Regions from separate parts of the Hymenobacter erythromyxa genome, predicted to be linked through region 2. Evidence: riboswitches for the same ligand, from Rfam matches in the RefSeq annotation. Region 2 holds a riboswitch; the other holds the start of a gene.
What was found. Region 2 has a riboswitch for S-adenosylmethionine ahead of AM218_RS07820 (phosphoadenylyl-sulfate reductase). Riboswitches for the same ligand answer to the same signal wherever they lie in the genome.

Region 1 (8,060 bases), 1.7 Mb from region 2:
AAACACCCCGGGCTGCTGCACGGCCCACTCCAGCGCCTGCTGTCCGCCCAGAGAACCGCCAATGAGAGTATGAACCTGGGTTAAACCCAGATGCTGGCGCAACTGCTCATGGGCCGCCACCAGGTCACGGACGGTAAGCAGGGGAAACTCCTGGTACCAGGGCCGGGTGGTTTGGGGGTGCACAGTGAGCGGACCCGTAGAGCCGTAGCAGGAGCCCAGCACGTTGGCACACACGATAAACCAGTCGGCGGGGTCGAAGTAGCAATTATCCCCGAACAGCCCCGGCCACCAGTCCAGCACCTCGGCATTAGCCGTGAGGGCGTGGCATACCCAGACGACGTTGTCGCGGGCTTCATTCAGGGTGCCGTAGGTGCGGTAGGCCACCTGGGCGCCGGGCAGCAGCCCACCACCTTCCAGCGGCAAAGGCTGGGGGAGCGTAAATATGAAGTCTTCAGGCATGATATATCCGGAAGGAAATTCCTAATCGGCGCTGCCCGCCTGGGCAGCGCCGTGATAGAAAGGGTTGGGCCCAAATGTCGGCGAGTCCTAGTCCCACCCAATAGACTCTTAAGTGCCGGCGGAGCCCAACCCATATGTTGAGTTGCCAGTTGCCAGTTGTGAGTTGCCGGTTGCCAGGATTCTTTTGAACGAACGGGTAACCGATAACTCACAACTGGCAACTGATATTAAACCTCCAGCGGCTGCGCGTGCTCGGCCTTGGGCTCCAGCAGGGTAGTGCTGGTTTCCTTGGACTGCGGCACATCTTCCCGAACGGCTTCAAAAGCCTGGGCCAGGTCGGCACGAATGTCTTCAAAGTGCTCAATGCCCACGGACAGGCGCAGCAGCGTGGGCAGTACCCCGGCCGCCAGTTGCTCCTGCTCGGAAAGCTGCTGGTGCGTGGTAGCGGAAGGCTGAATGATGAGCGTTTTGGCGTCGCCTACGTTGGCCAGGTGACTCACCAGCTTCAGGTTGTCAATAAAACGGGTAGCCGTATCCTTGGAGCCGCGGATGCTAAAGGTGAGCACGCCCCCGGCTCCTTTGGTCAGATATTTCTGCGCCAAGGCGTAGTAGGGGCTGCTTTTCAGGCCGGGGTAGTTTACCTTCTCTACCTGGGGGTGCTGCTCCAGCCAGGTAGCAATGCGTTGCGTGTTTTCCACGGTGCGCTCCAGACGCAAACTCAGGGTTTCCAGCCCCTGCAACAGCAGGAAGGAGTTGAACGGACTCTGCGAAGGGCCGAAGTCCCGCAGGCCTTCTACCCGTGCCCGAATGATGAAGGCAATGTTGCCGAACGGGCCGTTTTTGCCGAACACATCATTGAATATGAGGCCATGGTAGCCTTCTGATGGTTCCGTAAACTGTGGAAACTTGCCATTGCCGAAGTCATACTTGCCGCCATCCACAATCACGCCGCCAATGCTGGTGCCGTGCCCGCCAATCCACTTGGTAGCCGATTCTACCACAATGTGCGCGCCATGCTCCAGGGGGCGGAACAGGTAGCCGCCCGCACCAAACGTGTTGTCTACAATCAGCGGCAGGTCATACTTGTTGGCAATGGCAGTAATGCGCTCAAAATCAGGCACGCTGAAGCTGGGGTTGCCAATGGTTTCCAGGTACAGGGCCTTGGTGTTGTCGTCAATCAGGGCCTCAAAGCTCTCGGGCTTGTCGCCATCGGCAAACCGGGCCTCTATGCCCAGGCGCTTGAAGGCTACTTTAAACTGATTGTAGGTGCCCCCATAGAGAAAGGAGGAGGAAACAAAGTTGTCGCCGGCCTGCAGAATGTTGTTGAGTGCAATGAACTGCGCGGCCAGCCCCGAGGACACGGCCAGCGCGGCTACTCCACCTTCCAGCGCCGCAATACGCTGCTCAAACACGTCAGTGGTCGGGTTCATCAACCGGGTGTAGATGTTGCCGAATTCCTTGAGGGCAAACAGGTTAGCGCCATGCTCTGCGTTTTTGAATACGTAGCTGCTGGTCTGATAAATTGGGACGGCGCGGGAACCGGTTACGGGGTCAGGCTGCTGGCCGGCGTGGAGTTGGAGTGTCTCGAAATGCAGGTTCTGAGTAGACATAATGGGTCTGTATTTAAAGAAGAATTTTTTGACTGGGGAAGGCGCCAGGGGGCGCAAAATGGCCACGACGAAGCGTAGCGGAAACCCTCCTGAAACCGGCTAAAGCAAGCGGATTGCGGCGGTTAGGATGCAGTTTGCCTCATGGAATGCCAAGGGGCATTACCAATCAGGGCTAAACAGGAAAAGAGAGGAGGGGTGCTGGAGGGAGCCGGATTTAAGCGGCTAGCAACAGCAACAACACGCGCTGCAACAGCAGCGCATTCGCATTCGCGCAGCGGCGAAGGCGGAAACACAGACATCCGTTGAGGTGCCGGGACGCAACGAGGCGGCCGGAGCAAACGGATACGATAAGGCGAAAGCGAGGGTGTTTTCCATGGCACTCAACTTATATCTCCCGCCAGCAACAGCTGGTCTGGGCAGGAATTGGCACCTTTCGCGCGGTCGAAGGTTGCCAGTGGGTCACGGAGCCTGTTCTCTCGCCACTTCTGTATAAATCCTATGAAAACTGCCCCGCCGCGAGCGGGGGAGTACCGGGTTGGTGAGGGCAAATGTAAGCGCCAGATTCAGAACTCAAAATTTTAAGCGCATTTTTTTTAACCGCTTTGGCTTAAAATGAAACAAGCTATACGCAGCTGAATGCACAAAAAAACGCCGCCCTGCGGAGCAGAGCGGCGTTTGGAGGAAGTAGCGTCGGAGACTAAATTTTTGGTAAAGTCAGTACCTGACCTACTTCAATATGGTCGGGGTTAGAGCCGATAGTGGCTTTGTTGGCGTCGTAAATCTGGTGCCACTTGCTGGCGTCGCCGTAGTGGTGTTTGGCAATTTTGGAGAGCGAATCACCCGATACTACGGTGTAGGTATCGCCCTGAGTAGTAGCCGCTGGCTGGTTGGCGTTGCCGAAGAAATCGGTGTTGCCAGTGGCGGGCTTATTGGCTGGCTGAACAGGTTTCTGCTCGCCTTTATTCAGAAAATCGAAGAGTCCCATGGGAGTGGTTATTTAGGAGTAGGAGAGGAGTGGAGGTACTGCATCGGCCTGATAGCCATAGGCATGTAACGCTAATCTTACGCGGTGGAACCAATTTGGTTGTTATTCCGGGAGTCAATAGACTTATCCCAACCCTTTGGAAAGCCTGTCGTAAGAAGTGGCTATCCGCCGGAAAAGCATAGCGCACCCAGCGGGTAGTTCACCTTGCAAGTTTCTCCCAACTTCACCTCCATTCCCTATGAAACTGATGCCCTTCCCGTTTCGCTATCTGGCCAGCCTGCTGGTGCTGGTGGCCCTGTTTGCTACCTCCTGTAACCAGGAAAATAAAGTAGGCGAAACCAATATGCTCTACGGTACCGACAGCAAAGTCTGGAAGACCGATAAGGAAACCACCGCCACCGGCGACAAAGTAGACCAAACCAGCGCCGACAAGAAAACCGAGCTGCGCTTCTTTGCCAACGGCAACTTCAACATGACGTCGCCCTCCCAGACCATGCAGGGCACGTACACGTTTGATCAGACCGCTAAAAAAATTACGCTCACGCCTACCGGCAGCAGCAACACTTTGTCTTTTGATGTCGTAAATCTCACCAAAGATGAAATTACCCTGCGCGCCCCCGATGGCTCGCAAATGATGCTGGAGGCCGACTAAGCTCCGGTTGAAAATCGAAGTCTGAAAAACACAAAAAAGCCTTTCTGCCACTGGTAGAAAGGCTTTTTTGTGTTGATTGGATAGGGCAGCCTGACTACGAATGCATCAGCTTCTGGGCCGTGCGACGGCCGTACACCCGCGCCACCCAGCGCGGCAGGAACACCGCGCCCAGCACCAGATATAGGTAATAGGTTACAATGCGGTAGAGCAGCACCATAAAGCTGGTCATGGTAGCCGTACCGATAAACTTGCCGAAAAACGTGGGAAAAGCACCTTCCGCAATGCCCGCCCCGCCCGGCGTAATAGCTACCAGCAGAATCACTTTGTAGGTGATGTTGCGGGCAAACATCATGGTGAATTCCTGCGCTGATACGTTCACGAAAGCCGCAATCAGGCAGCCAATAACGAGGTAGCGCGCCGTCCAGACAAAGGCCGTACTGAGGGCCGCCCGCAGCCAGTAGCCCGCGCCGTTGCCGCGCAGCTGGGCCGAGGCCCACACTACCTCATTGCCGTGCTGGTAGGCCTTAGCCCGCCAGCGCCGCAGGCCGCGCAGGGAAAACAGGCGCACCAGCAGCCGCTTCACCGACATCGGGTTGATAAAAATAGCGTACAGCATCAGCCCGGAATACACCGAAACCATGACGTAGCTCAGCCCAAAAGCTATTTTGAGTGTGGTCATGAACCCGCTTTGCAGCGACTCGGCCGGGTACAGCCCCTCGTGCGCCAACCAGACCACCAAGGGCACCATCACCACATAATACAGGTTGTCGAGCAGGGCCGTCACCATCACATACGCCACCGATTTGCCCAGCGTAATGCCTTCCTTATGCAGCAGAATGGGCGCTACCGAAGTGCCACCCACGGCTGAGGGCAGAATGCAGGACGCAAACTCCCAGATCATAATAATATCCAGGGAGGCGCGCCAGCTGAGCACCCGCTCCGATATTTCCCGGATCCGATAAACGTAGCCGGCGTCGCGGGCTACCAGCACCAGCAGGGAAATGAGCAGCCACATGGGGCTGGCGTTGCCCAGCGGGGCCAGGTCGCCGGGCTTGTAGCTGCGCCAGAACATAAAGCCCACCACTCCCAGGCCAATAAGCACGGGCAGCACAATGCGCGACGGCCGTAGCTTATCGAGCAGTTGCTGTTCCTCGGAGTCCTGGGTTACGGGCATAAGCAAGCGGTGTGGGGATAGGCAAAAGTAGCCAATATTCGGCCAGAGCTGCGTAGGGAAGATACGAAGCGGAAAACCTGTACGAGTGGGATAAACCGCTGCCCCGGAAAACTCGTACCTTTGCCCACTATGGGGATGCTATATGGTAGCTGCCCTTAACCTTTTTGCAAGGTTATCTGTTGCCCTGTTAGTTCCTGTTATTTGTTCTGACCCAAGATGATTGTTGAACCCGGTGCCCTGTTGGCAGCTATTGACTCGCCTGACGACCTGAAAAAGCTCAGCCCGGACCAGTTGGTTCAGCTAAGCCAGGAACTGCGGCAGTTCATCATTGATTCCGTTTCCATCTACGGCGGCCATTTTGGCGCCTCCCTGGGTGTAGTGGAGCTCACAGTAGCCCTGCACTACGTCTTCAACACGCCTTACGACCAGTTGGTGTGGGACGTAGGCCACCAGGCATACGGGCACAAAATCCTGACAGGGCGCCGCGAGAAATTCCCTACCAACCGCCGCTACCACGGCATGTCGGGGTTTCCGAAACGCAGCGAAAGTGAGTACGATGCCTTTGGCGTAGGCCACAGCTCTACCAGCATTGGCGCGGCCCTGGGTATGGCGGTAGCCTCAGACTATAAAGGCGAATTCGACCGGCAGCACATTGCCGTAATTGGCGACGGGGCCATGACGGCCGGTATGGCCTTCGAAGCCCTGAACCACGCCGGCGTGGAGAAATCCAACCTGCTGGTTATCCTCAACGATAACTGCATGAGCATCGACCCCAACGTGGGCGCGCTCAAAGAATACCTCACCGACATTACCACTTCCCGCACCTACAACAAGGTGCGCGATGAGCTGTGGAACGTGCTGGGCAAGCTCTCCAAGTTTGGTCCCAACCCCCAGCAGATTGCCAAGCGCGTGGAGCAGGCCATGAAGGCCACCTTGCTGAAACAGGGAAACCTGTTCGAAGCCCTCAATTTTCGCTACTTCGGCCCCGTAGATGGCCACGATGTCCAGCATCTGGCCACCATCCTGCACGATCTGAAGAGCATTCCCGGTCCCAAGCTGCTGCACTGCGTTACGGTGAAGGGCAAGGGCTATGCGCTGGCCGAGAAGGACCAGACGCTGTGGCATGCTCCCGGCCTGTTTGATAAGGTTACGGGCGAGATTCACAAGAAAACCTACTCTACGCCGCAGCCACCTAAGTATCAGGACGTGTTTGGGCACACGTTGGTAGAGCTGGCCGAGAAGAACGATAAAATCATGGGTGTGACGCCGGCTATGCCTTCGGGCTCGTCGCTGAACATCATGATGGAGGCTATGCCCGACCGCGCATTTGACGTGGGCATTGCCGAGCAGCATGCCGTGGTCTTTTCCGCTGGTCTGGCCACGCAGGGCCTGGTGCCTTTCTGCAATATCTACTCCTCCTTCATGCAGCGCGCCTACGACCAAGTGGTGCATGATGTCGCCCTGCAGAATCTGCACGTGGTTTTCTGCCTGGACCGCGCCGGTTTTGCCGGCGCCGACGGCCCCACGCACCACGGCTGCTACGACCTGGCCTACATGCGCTGCATCCCCAACATGGTAGTTTCGGCCCCCATGAATGAGGAAGAGCTGCGCAACCTGATGTACACGGCCTCCCTGCCCGAAAATGCCGGTCCGTTCAGCATCCGCTACCCACGCGGCGAAGGCGTGATGCCGGAATGGCGCAAGCCGCTCAAAAAGCTCACCATTGGTACCGGCCGCGTAGTGCGCGAGGGCGAAGGGGTAGCAGTGCTCAGCATTGGCCACATTGGCAACTATGCCGTGAAAGCCACCCAGCAGCTGCTTGCCGAGGGCCTCAACCCCGGGCACTACGATATGCGCTTCTGCAAGCCGCTGGATGAGGAAATGCTGCACAACATCCTGCGCCAGTACAAAGCCATTGTAACCGTAGAAGATGGCTGCCTGCAAGGCGGCTTCGGTGCGGCCGTGCTGGAGTTTATGGCCGACCACGGCTACAGTCTGCCCGTGAAGCGCCTCGGCATCCCGGACCGCATTGTAGAGCACGGTACTCAGGACGAGCTGTACAAAGAGTGTGGTTTCGATGCCGATGGTATTGCTGCTGCGCTACGCGAGATGAGCGGGAAAGTGGTAGCAGCCGTACCCAGAACCACGGTTTTGCTGTAATATTTGCCAGTAATAGTTTTTCAAAGCCGAAGCAGCGCCAGCTGCTTCGGCTTTTTCTTTTTACGTCAACCTGGATGAAGTGACATTTCTATTTGGCATCCAGGTCATAAGCGTTTGTTGACTGTCCTGAAAGTGACGATTACAATTTTAAAGGGATGGTATTATCATCCCTGACCTGATGAAAGTAGTCGTCGAAATAGGCTTGAAAATTTGTCGCAATTCATTGAACTTTTTGTGGAGCATTGAATAATATTTATATATATAAATCTAATATATATTGCTGTAAATGAGGTAAATAAGTTATTTTACTCTGTTGCACAGTCATTAGGGGGAAGCTCGCGTATTGCAGGAAATTCAGTTTCCGCCCTCTTTGTAAAACCTGCAATATGAAAAATATATACGCGTTTTTGACCTTTCTACTGCTCTTGCTTGGCTCAGTGAGCATAGGTTATTCTCAAGGAAATAGTGGTAACAACGGGGGCGGTGGCACTCCAGGTGGTGGCGGCACTCCAGGTGGGAATAACTGTTCCGGCCAGTTTACCATTTCTTTCCCGTCTAACTCAGCTACTGCTGTAAATGGCGTGGAAACAGTTTCCGTAAATAATGGCTCTGGCGACATTACCAGTTACTACTGTCCTTCTCTGGTATCCACCTCTTCTCAGGTTGTTGTTACCCCGATAACGAATACCATTTTTATACTCTACAAAGGTGCTGGCACCGATACCGTGAGAGTAAACAAGCAGTATGTGCCAATTGATGCAACTTATACGTTTGGTCTGCCTATCAACTCTGCCAATACTACCTACACGCTACGGAGCGACATCAACTGTAACAATCCTAAGACCAATATTTTTACTCTAACACTGGCTCCCACGCTCTCTATTACTGCTACGCAGAATGGCCTGCCGGTTACTGGCGCGGTTTGCCCCGGATCAACGGTAAGCCTGACTGCCATAGGTGCCACCGCAGGAGAAATATATTACCTGCGTAATTCCAGCGGCACGCTGCTGGATCAGAATC
Region 2 (8,060 bases):
TCTGACGATGCTGCTCCGCTCCGGTGTGCTGACTGTGGTATATGTTGGCCTGCTTTTACTGACAAATTCAGCCCCGGAAGCCCTCCCCTTCTTGCAAAAAATAGGCACCCGGTTTAAGACTTAAGAAATTGAAGCATTTCATGAATCAGACTTCTCATAGCCTGATTTTTTTATTTGTTCATTTTCTTATTTTTAAGGCTGCTCTCAAGTAATATTTATTGCCATAAAGTGACTTAAGACCACTTTTCCAGCAAAATATCAAGTTTGATATAATGGTTCTGTCAACTACAATTTCAGGATATTTTATTTTATACTTTAGGCCAGCATTATATTCCTGAAACAGCCGCTGATCCGTTCCTTTTCAGCAGCAACTGAAAAAATAAAATTTGGAAGTATAAAATTTCGCCTCCTAACTTTGGGGCATCAATTCTTTACCAAAGGATTGTTTTTATACAGAGGCGTGGAGAGACAGGCTCTACGAAGCGCCGGCAACCAGCGGACCATCCGAAACGGTGCCAAGTCCTGAACATATAAAAACAACAAACTGTGAAACGCTTCCTCAACTCCGCTACCACATCCGCCACCGCCTCTGCTGTACAGCATGGGTGTTGTGCCATGATGGGTATGCCCTGTTGTTGTTAGCACCACGCCCCTCCCGCTTTTCTGGTTGTGTGCTTCTGAAGGCCCGCTGATGCGCTTGTGCGCTTAGTGCTCCGTAGCTGTACACCCCGCCTTCTGCCTCGCCGGGCACTACGCGTCGTTGCGCTGTAACGCCGCCCGCTGCCGGGGCCATTGTTTGGCCGGAACATGGGCTTGCTGCCCGGTTCTCCCCTTCCTTTTCCTGTTATGTCCGCAGTAAATGCTGCGCCGGCCGTTCTTGCCTTGCTGGACGACCTGCGCCCCCGGCTGATTCAGGCTTCGGCTCTGGAGCGGCTGCGCCTCGTGGCCCAATACTTTCCCGGGCAGGCCGTGTTTTCCACCTCCTTCGGGCTGGAAGACCAGATTATCAGCCACCTGATTTTTGAGTTCGACCTGCCCATTCAGGTGTTTACGCTGGATACCGGCCGCAATTTCCAGGAAACCTACGCTACCTGGAACAAGACGCTGCTCAAGTATCAGAAGCCCATTGAGGTGTTCTTCCCGCAGCAGGCCGGCGTGCAAAATCTGCTCCTGGAAAAGGGGCCAAACTCGTTCTACGAGAGCGTGGACAACCGCAAGGAATGCTGCTTTATCCGCAAAGTAGAGCCTTTGAATCGGGCCTTAGCCGGGAAGCAGGCATGGGTAACCGGCATTCGGGCCGAACAGTCCCAGAACCGCCAGACCATGGACCCCGTGGAGTGGGACGCCGCGCACAACCTCGTCAAAGTTCACCCCCTGTTCGACTGGACCTGGGAGGAGGCGGTGGCTTTCACCCAGCAGCACAGCATTCCGGTGAATACACTGCACCAGCAGGGCTTCGTCAGCATTGGCTGCGCGCCCTGCACCCGCGCCATTGGCCCCGGCGAAGACTTCCGCGCCGGCCGCTGGTGGTGGGAAGACTTATCGGCCAAAGAATGCGGGCTGCACACCACAGCCGCGCACAATGGCCCCGACCCGGTGGTAGAACCGATGCACTCAGAACGTCATGCAGAGCACAGCGAAGCATCTCGCGTGCTGACGTCTGAATAGCCTTTCAACATCAGCACGCGAGATGCTTCGGCTGCGCCTCTGCATGACAAATTATTATCCTTCTCATGAGTACCCCAACTTTCGATTATCTCGACCGGCTGGAAGCCGAAGCCATTCATATTCTTCGGGAAGTGGCCGGCCAGTTTGAGCGGCCCGCGCTGCTGTTTTCCGGTGGCAAAGATTCCATTGTGCTTACGCGTCTGGCAGAAAAAGCCTTTCGGCCCGGTCGGTTTCCTTTTCCGCTGGTGCACGTGGATACCGGCCACAACTTCCCCGAGGTGCTGACTTACCGCGATGCGCTGGCCGAACAGCTGGGAGAGAAGCTGATTGTGCGCAGCGTGGAGGAAACCATCAAGCGGCAGCGTCTGCGCGAGCCCGGCGGCAAATACCCCAGCCGCAATCCGCTGCAGACTTATACCCTGCTGGAGACTATTGAGGAGTTTGAGTTTGATGCCTGCATTGGTGGTGCCCGCCGCGACGAAGAGAAGGCCCGAGCCAAGGAGCGCATCTTCTCCGTGCGCGACGAGTTCGGCCAGTGGGACCCCAAGCGCCAGCGCCCCGAGCTGTGGAACATCTACAACGGCCGCATTCAGAAGGGCGAAAACGTGCGCGTATTCCCCATTTCCAACTGGACGGAGCTGGACGTGTGGCGCTATATCCAGCGCGAAAACATTGCCCTCCCCGATATTTATTTCGGCCATGAGCGCACCTGTGTGGTGCTTCCCTCCGGCCAGCTGCTGGGCCTCACGGAGCACATCCGGCTGGATCAGGACGATGAAATTGTGACCCGTCAGGTGCGCTTCCGCACCGTGGGCGACTCCACCTGTACTGCCGCCGTGGAGAGCGACGCGGCCACCGTGGAGGACATTATTGAAGATCTGTTGCTGGCTAAAGTAAGTGAGCGGGGCGCTACCCGCCTCGACGACAACATCTCGGAAGCCGGCATGGAAGACCGGAAGCGCAACGGCTATTTCTAGCCTCTGGCAGTTCTTTTCAAACTACTATTTACCGGCTGCCTCCTGGCACGCTTCCCCAATATGGACCTTCTCCGATTTATCACCTGCGGCAGCGTCGACGACGGCAAAAGCACTTTGATTGGCCGCCTGCTCTACGATTCTGAATCTGTTTCCCTAGATGTACTGGCCGCGCTGGAAAAGCGCCAGGCTTCCAACGGCGTAGTGGATCTGGCCCTGCTGACGGACGGCCTGCGTGCCGAGCGGGAACAGGGCATCACGATTGACGTCGCCTACAAGTACTTCACCACGCCCCGTCGCAAGTTCATCATTACCGATGCGCCCGGCCACGTGCAGTACACCCGCAACATGGTGACGGGCGCCAGCAACGCCGACATGGCCATAGTGCTGGTGGATGCGCGCCAGGGTGTGATTGAGCAAACGCGCCGCCACACGCTTATTGCCGCGCTCCTGGGCATCCAGCACTTTGTGCTGGCCGTGAACAAGATGGATCTGGTGCAGTATGATGAGACGATATTCAACCAGATTTCCGCCGACTACGCCGCCCTCACCGACCACTTCCAGCTGCCCAAAGCCACGGCCATTCCGCTAAGCGCCCTGAACGGCGACAACGTGGTAACCCGCTCCCGGCAACTGCCGTGGTACGCGGGCCCCAGCCTGCTGGAACATCTGGAAAGTGTGCCCGGCGCGGTGGAAGTGGCCGCCGCTCCCCGCTTCCAGGTGCAGTATGTTATTCGCCCGCAAACGCCGGAGCTGCCCGACTACCGCGGCTATGCCGGCCAGGTGCTGAGCGGCCAGTACCGCCGCGGCGACAAAGTGCGCATCCTGCCTTCGGAGCAGGAATCAACCATTGAAGCTATTGAAGTAAGCCAGCAGAAAGTGGAAACGGCCACGGCGCCGCAGGCCGTGGTCATTCGGCTGCGCGATGACGTGGACGTGAGCCGCGGCGACACCATTGTCCCGCTGCACGACGAGCCCACCCTGACGCGGGAGCTGGAAGCGACGCTGTGCTGGATGAGTGAGCAGCCCCTGTGGCCCGGCCGCAAGTTGTTGCTGCAGCATCATTCGGCGCTGGTGAAAGCGGCCGTTCCGGCCATCCTGCACAAAGTAAACGTGCACACCTTTGCCCGCGCCGCCACCGACTCAGCCCAGCTCAACGACATCGTGCGGGTGCGCCTGAAAACGGCCGTTCCGCTGGCCGTGGACAATTACCACCAGAACCGCACCACCGGCTCTTTCATTCTGGTAGATGAATTGAGCGGCGACACGGTAGCGGCCGGCCTCATCGGCGAAGCCAATGCCAACTACTTCACGGCGCCAACGTCGCCGCCGGTTGCCTTTTCGATCTAAAACGATAAACAGTTTGGGTTGAAAAGAGCGTCATGTCGAGCGAAGTCGAGACATCTCGCTAGTGTGGTGAATAGTGATTAGCACTGCAAAATCAGCACGCGAGATGTCTCGACAACACTTGACATGACAGCCAGCTCTTCCTCCCTTTCTCCTCTGCTATGTCACTTCCAATCCAACCCCGTCTGACGGTCCTCGGTGCCGGCCCCGGCGACCCGGAGCTACTTACGCTCAAGGGGGCGCGGGTGCTGGGCGAGGCCGATGTGGTACTCTACGATGCCCTGGCCAACCGGGCACTGCTGCAGCATACCCGGCCGGAAGCAATGCTAATTCCCGTGGGCAAGCGCCGGGGCATGCGCAGCCACTCGCAGGACGAAATCAACGCCCTGATTGTGGAGTGCGCCCACCGGTACGGCCACGTGGTGCGGCTGAAAGGCGGCGACCCATTTGTGTTTGGCCGGGGCCGGGAGGAAATGCTCTTTGCCGAAGCCCATGGCCTGACCACGGCCTACGTGCCCGGCATCAGCAGCGCGGTAGCGGCGGCGGGCAGCGTGGGCATTCCGGTTACGCACCGCGGGGCCAGCGAAGGGTTTCGGGTGATAACGGCCACCACCGCCAGCGGCGAGCTGGCGGCCAGTGTGATGGAAGCCGCCCGGTCCCGCACTACCACGGTCATCCTGATGGGCCTGGGTGAGCTGGAAAACATTGTGCGTTTGTTCAGTGAAAACGGGCAGGCCGATACGCCGGCCGCCATTATCCAGAACGGCACCCTGCCTAATGCCCAGGTAGTGACCGGGCCGGTGGCCGAGTTGCCGGCCCGCGCTCTGGCGGCCGGTATTGGCGCCCCGGCCATTATCATCATTGGCGAAGTAACCCGGCTTGCCACGCCTGAAATCCTACGTACTGTGCTGCCTAACGCTGGGTTTGCTACGGCAACCGCCTACGCGGAAGTAGCCTGATTTGACTGTTCCGGGAGCCCAACTTCCGGCCCTAACCTGAACCCTTCCCGCTATGTCATCTTCTATCACGCTTCCTATCGGCTTTGATGAGGCTACGTTGCAGCAGTTCTCTACCGGCCTCAGCGACCAGCAGCTACTCTGGCTGAGCGGCTATTTTTATGGTCGGGCCGCGGGTGATGCGGGCAGCTTGCCATTCAGCCAAACTGCCGCAGCCGCTGCTCCCGCGGCGGACACTGCTACGCTTACTATCCTGTTCGGCTCGCAAACCGGCAACAGCAAGAAAGCGGCGGGTCTGGTGGTTGATGCTGCCCGGCAGCGCGGCCTGCAGGTAACAGTGCGCGACATGAACGACTACCCCACCAAGGAGCTGAAAAATGAGCGGCAGTTGCTGGTAGTAGTCAGCACCCAGGGCGAAGGCGACCCACCCATTGCGGCCGAAGAGCTGCACCAATTCCTGCTCAGCAACCGCGCCCCCCGGCTGCCCGAGCTGCGCTATGCCGTGCTGGCCCTCGGGGACAAAAGCTACCTGCAGTTCTGCCAAACCGGCTTTGAGTTCGACCAGCGCCTGGCCGAGCTGGGTGCCAAGCGGCTGGTGGAGCGGGTAGATTGCGACGTGGAGTTTGAAGCCGAAACCAAACGCTGGGCCAGTCAGGTGCTGGAAGTAATTGCCCAATCGGTGGCTGCTACCGCGCCCGTTATCAACCAGGTTTCCGCGAATGTAACCCGGACGCCGCAGCCCCTGCTAGCGGCCCGCGAAACGGAACTGGAAGAGCGGGTAGAATACACCAGCCATAACCCATTTGCCGCGGAGCTGCTGGAGAAAATTCAGTTGAACGGCCGCGGCTCAGCCAAGGAAACCTACCATCTGGAGTTTTCTCTGGCCGGCTCCGGTATTCAGTATGAAGCCGGCGACGCCCTGATGGTACAGCCCGTAAACCAGGCCCAATTGGTGCGGGAAGTAGTACTGGCCGGCTGCCTGGATACCAGCGCCCCGGTGCAACTCAACGGCATCGAGCTGGACTTACAAGCTGCGCTGACGGAGCGCCTGGAAATATCGGTACTGACGCGCGACGTGCTGGAGCGCTACGCCGCCGTGGCCCCGAAACATCCCAAACTCCGCGAAATCCTCGCGGACAAAACCCAACTACCTGCTTACCTATACGGCCGTGATGTGGCCGATTTGCTGCGCGAGTTTCCAGTGGAGCTTTCGGCGCAGCACCTGGCGGCGGTGCTGCGGCCTCTGCCGGCGCGGGCTTATTCCATTGCCAGCTCCCTGCTGGCGCACCCCGAAGAAGTACACCTCACCGTAGGGGCGGTGCGCTACGAGGCCCACGGCCGTCGCAAGCACGGCGCCTGCTCCGCTTACCAGGCCGATATGCTGACCGTGGGCGATACTGCCCGGGTGTGGGTAGACCGCAACGAGTACTTCAAGCTTCCCCAGGATTCCGCGGCAGATATCATCATGGTAGGGGCCGGCACGGGCATAGCACCCTTCCGGGCCTTTGTGGAAGAGCGGGCCGAAACCAATGCCACCGGACAGAACTGGCTGGTCTTCGGCAACCCGCACTTCACCACCGATTTCCTCTACCAGACCGAGTGGCAGCAGCACCTCAAGCACGGTACCCTCCACCGCCTGGACGTGGCTTTTTCCCGCGACCAGCAGGAGAAGCTCTACATCCAGCACCGCTTGCTGCAGCAAAGCCGGCGGGTGTACGACCAACTCGAAAATGGCAGCTACTTCTACGTGTGCGGAGACAAAAACCGCATGGCGGCTGATGTGCGCCAGGCGCTATTAACCATTGTAGCGCAGGAAAGCGGCCGGAATGCCGAGTATGCCGCAGAGTATGTAAAACAGCTCCGCAAGCAGCGCCGCTACCTCGAAGACGTGTACTAACCCCTCAGCCTTCCCGATGTCGTTTGCTCGTTATTTCTTGTTGGTAGGTTGCTTAGCCGCGCAGTCGGGCTGGGCCCAGACGGCTCCCGTAACCTCACACCAGCAGGGCTATTGGCTGCGGTCCTACCTCCGGGTGAAACTGGCACCCCGCTGGACGTGGCACATTGAGCTGGATGAGCGGCGCTATGTCCGCCCCGACAAGCAATGGCAGCTGATTGCCCACCAGCATCTGCATTACCGCATAGCCCTACCGCTGGAGTTGGCACTGGGCGGCACGTATTCGCGCCAGCCGCAAACCAGCGACTTGGTCTTGCCGGAATGGCGGGTGTTTGAAGAAGCTACCTACACCATTCCGATCAGCACCAATGTTCGCCTGCACAACCGCCTGCGGGTGGAGCAGCGCTGGCTGGCCACGGCAGCGGAAGGGCAACGGACCGAGGCGTGGGACTTTCGGCAGCGGGTGCGCTACCGGGTGCAAGCCGACTGGCAAACTACGCCGCGCTGGAAGCTGCGCGCGGCAGATGAGCTGATGCTGAATACCGATAGCTTCGATCAGAACCGGGTGTATGCCGCCGCGGAGTTCCAAGTGCGGTCCGGCCTGGCCGCTGAGTTAGGCTACCTGCATATCTATCAGCGCCGTTTCCACCGCGCCGAGTACTACCAGCGCGACGCCCTGCGCCTCACCCTTTCCAAGGATCTGGACTTTTCCTCCTCCTCTACCCCAAAATCATAGCCAAACGGTAACTGAGCTCCTTTGCTTCAGTAGCCCGGCTTCCCGCAATATGTCGCAGAAACTCTCCGAAGTAGAACACGTGAAGGATGCCAGCAACTACCTGCGCGGCACCCTGGCCGAGAGCGTGCTAAACCCCATTACCGGCGCCCTCTTCCCCGACGATACCCACCTGATCAAATTCCACGGCTCCTACCAGCAGACGGACCGCGACCTGGACAGTGAGCGAAAACGCCAGAAGCTGGAACCGCTGTATTCCTTTATGATAAGGGTGCGCGTACCCGGCGGCGTGGCCACCTCGGCGCAGTGGCTGCGCATGGATGAGCTGGCCGATACCTACGGCAACCACACGCTCAAGCTCACCACCCGCCAGGCCTTTCAGCTGCACGGCGTGTTGAAGCGCAATCTGAAAGAAACCATTCAGGGCTTTAATGACGTGCTGCTGGGCAGCATTGCGGGCTGCGGCGACGTGAACCGCAACGTCATGT

Region 1: linked by a shared signal. The riboswitch ahead of AM218_RS00390 (O-acetylhomoserine aminocarboxypropyltransferase/cysteine synthase family protein) and the one ahead of AM218_RS07820 (phosphoadenylyl-sulfate reductase) in region 2 are both predicted to bind S-adenosylmethionine.

What each region holds. Positions count from the first base shown of each region.
Region 1 covers NZ_CP012623.1:96,436-104,495, forward strand. The annotation lists gene metX (homoserine O-acetyltransferase MetX) at 1-459, opposite strand, end outside; gene AM218_RS00390 (O-acetylhomoserine aminocarboxypropyltransferase/cysteine synthase family protein) at 687-2,069, opposite strand; SAM riboswitch class I at 2,452-2,565, opposite strand; gene AM218_RS00395 (LysM peptidoglycan-binding domain-containing protein) at 2,767-3,054, opposite strand; gene AM218_RS00400 (hypothetical protein) at 3,293-3,706, shown strand; gene AM218_RS00405 (lysylphosphatidylglycerol synthase transmembrane domain-containing protein) at 3,801-4,880, opposite strand; gene dxs (1-deoxy-D-xylulose-5-phosphate synthase) at 5,097-7,040, shown strand; gene AM218_RS00415 (T9SS type A sorting domain-containing protein) at 7,622-8,060, shown strand, end outside.
Region 2 covers NZ_CP012623.1:1,815,838-1,823,897, forward strand. The annotation lists gene AM218_RS07815 (lipopolysaccharide biosynthesis protein) at 1-124, shown strand, start outside; SAM riboswitch class I at 446-537, shown strand; gene AM218_RS07820 (phosphoadenylyl-sulfate reductase) at 847-1,668, shown strand; gene cysD (sulfate adenylyltransferase subunit CysD) at 1,734-2,645, shown strand; gene AM218_RS07830 (sulfate adenylyltransferase subunit 1) at 2,706-3,992, shown strand; gene cobA (uroporphyrinogen-III C-methyltransferase) at 4,151-4,948, shown strand; gene AM218_RS07840 (assimilatory sulfite reductase (NADPH) flavoprotein subunit) at 5,001-6,842, shown strand; gene AM218_RS07845 (DUF2490 domain-containing protein) at 6,859-7,575, shown strand; gene AM218_RS07850 (NADPH-dependent assimilatory sulfite reductase hemoprotein subunit) at 7,625-8,060, shown strand, end outside.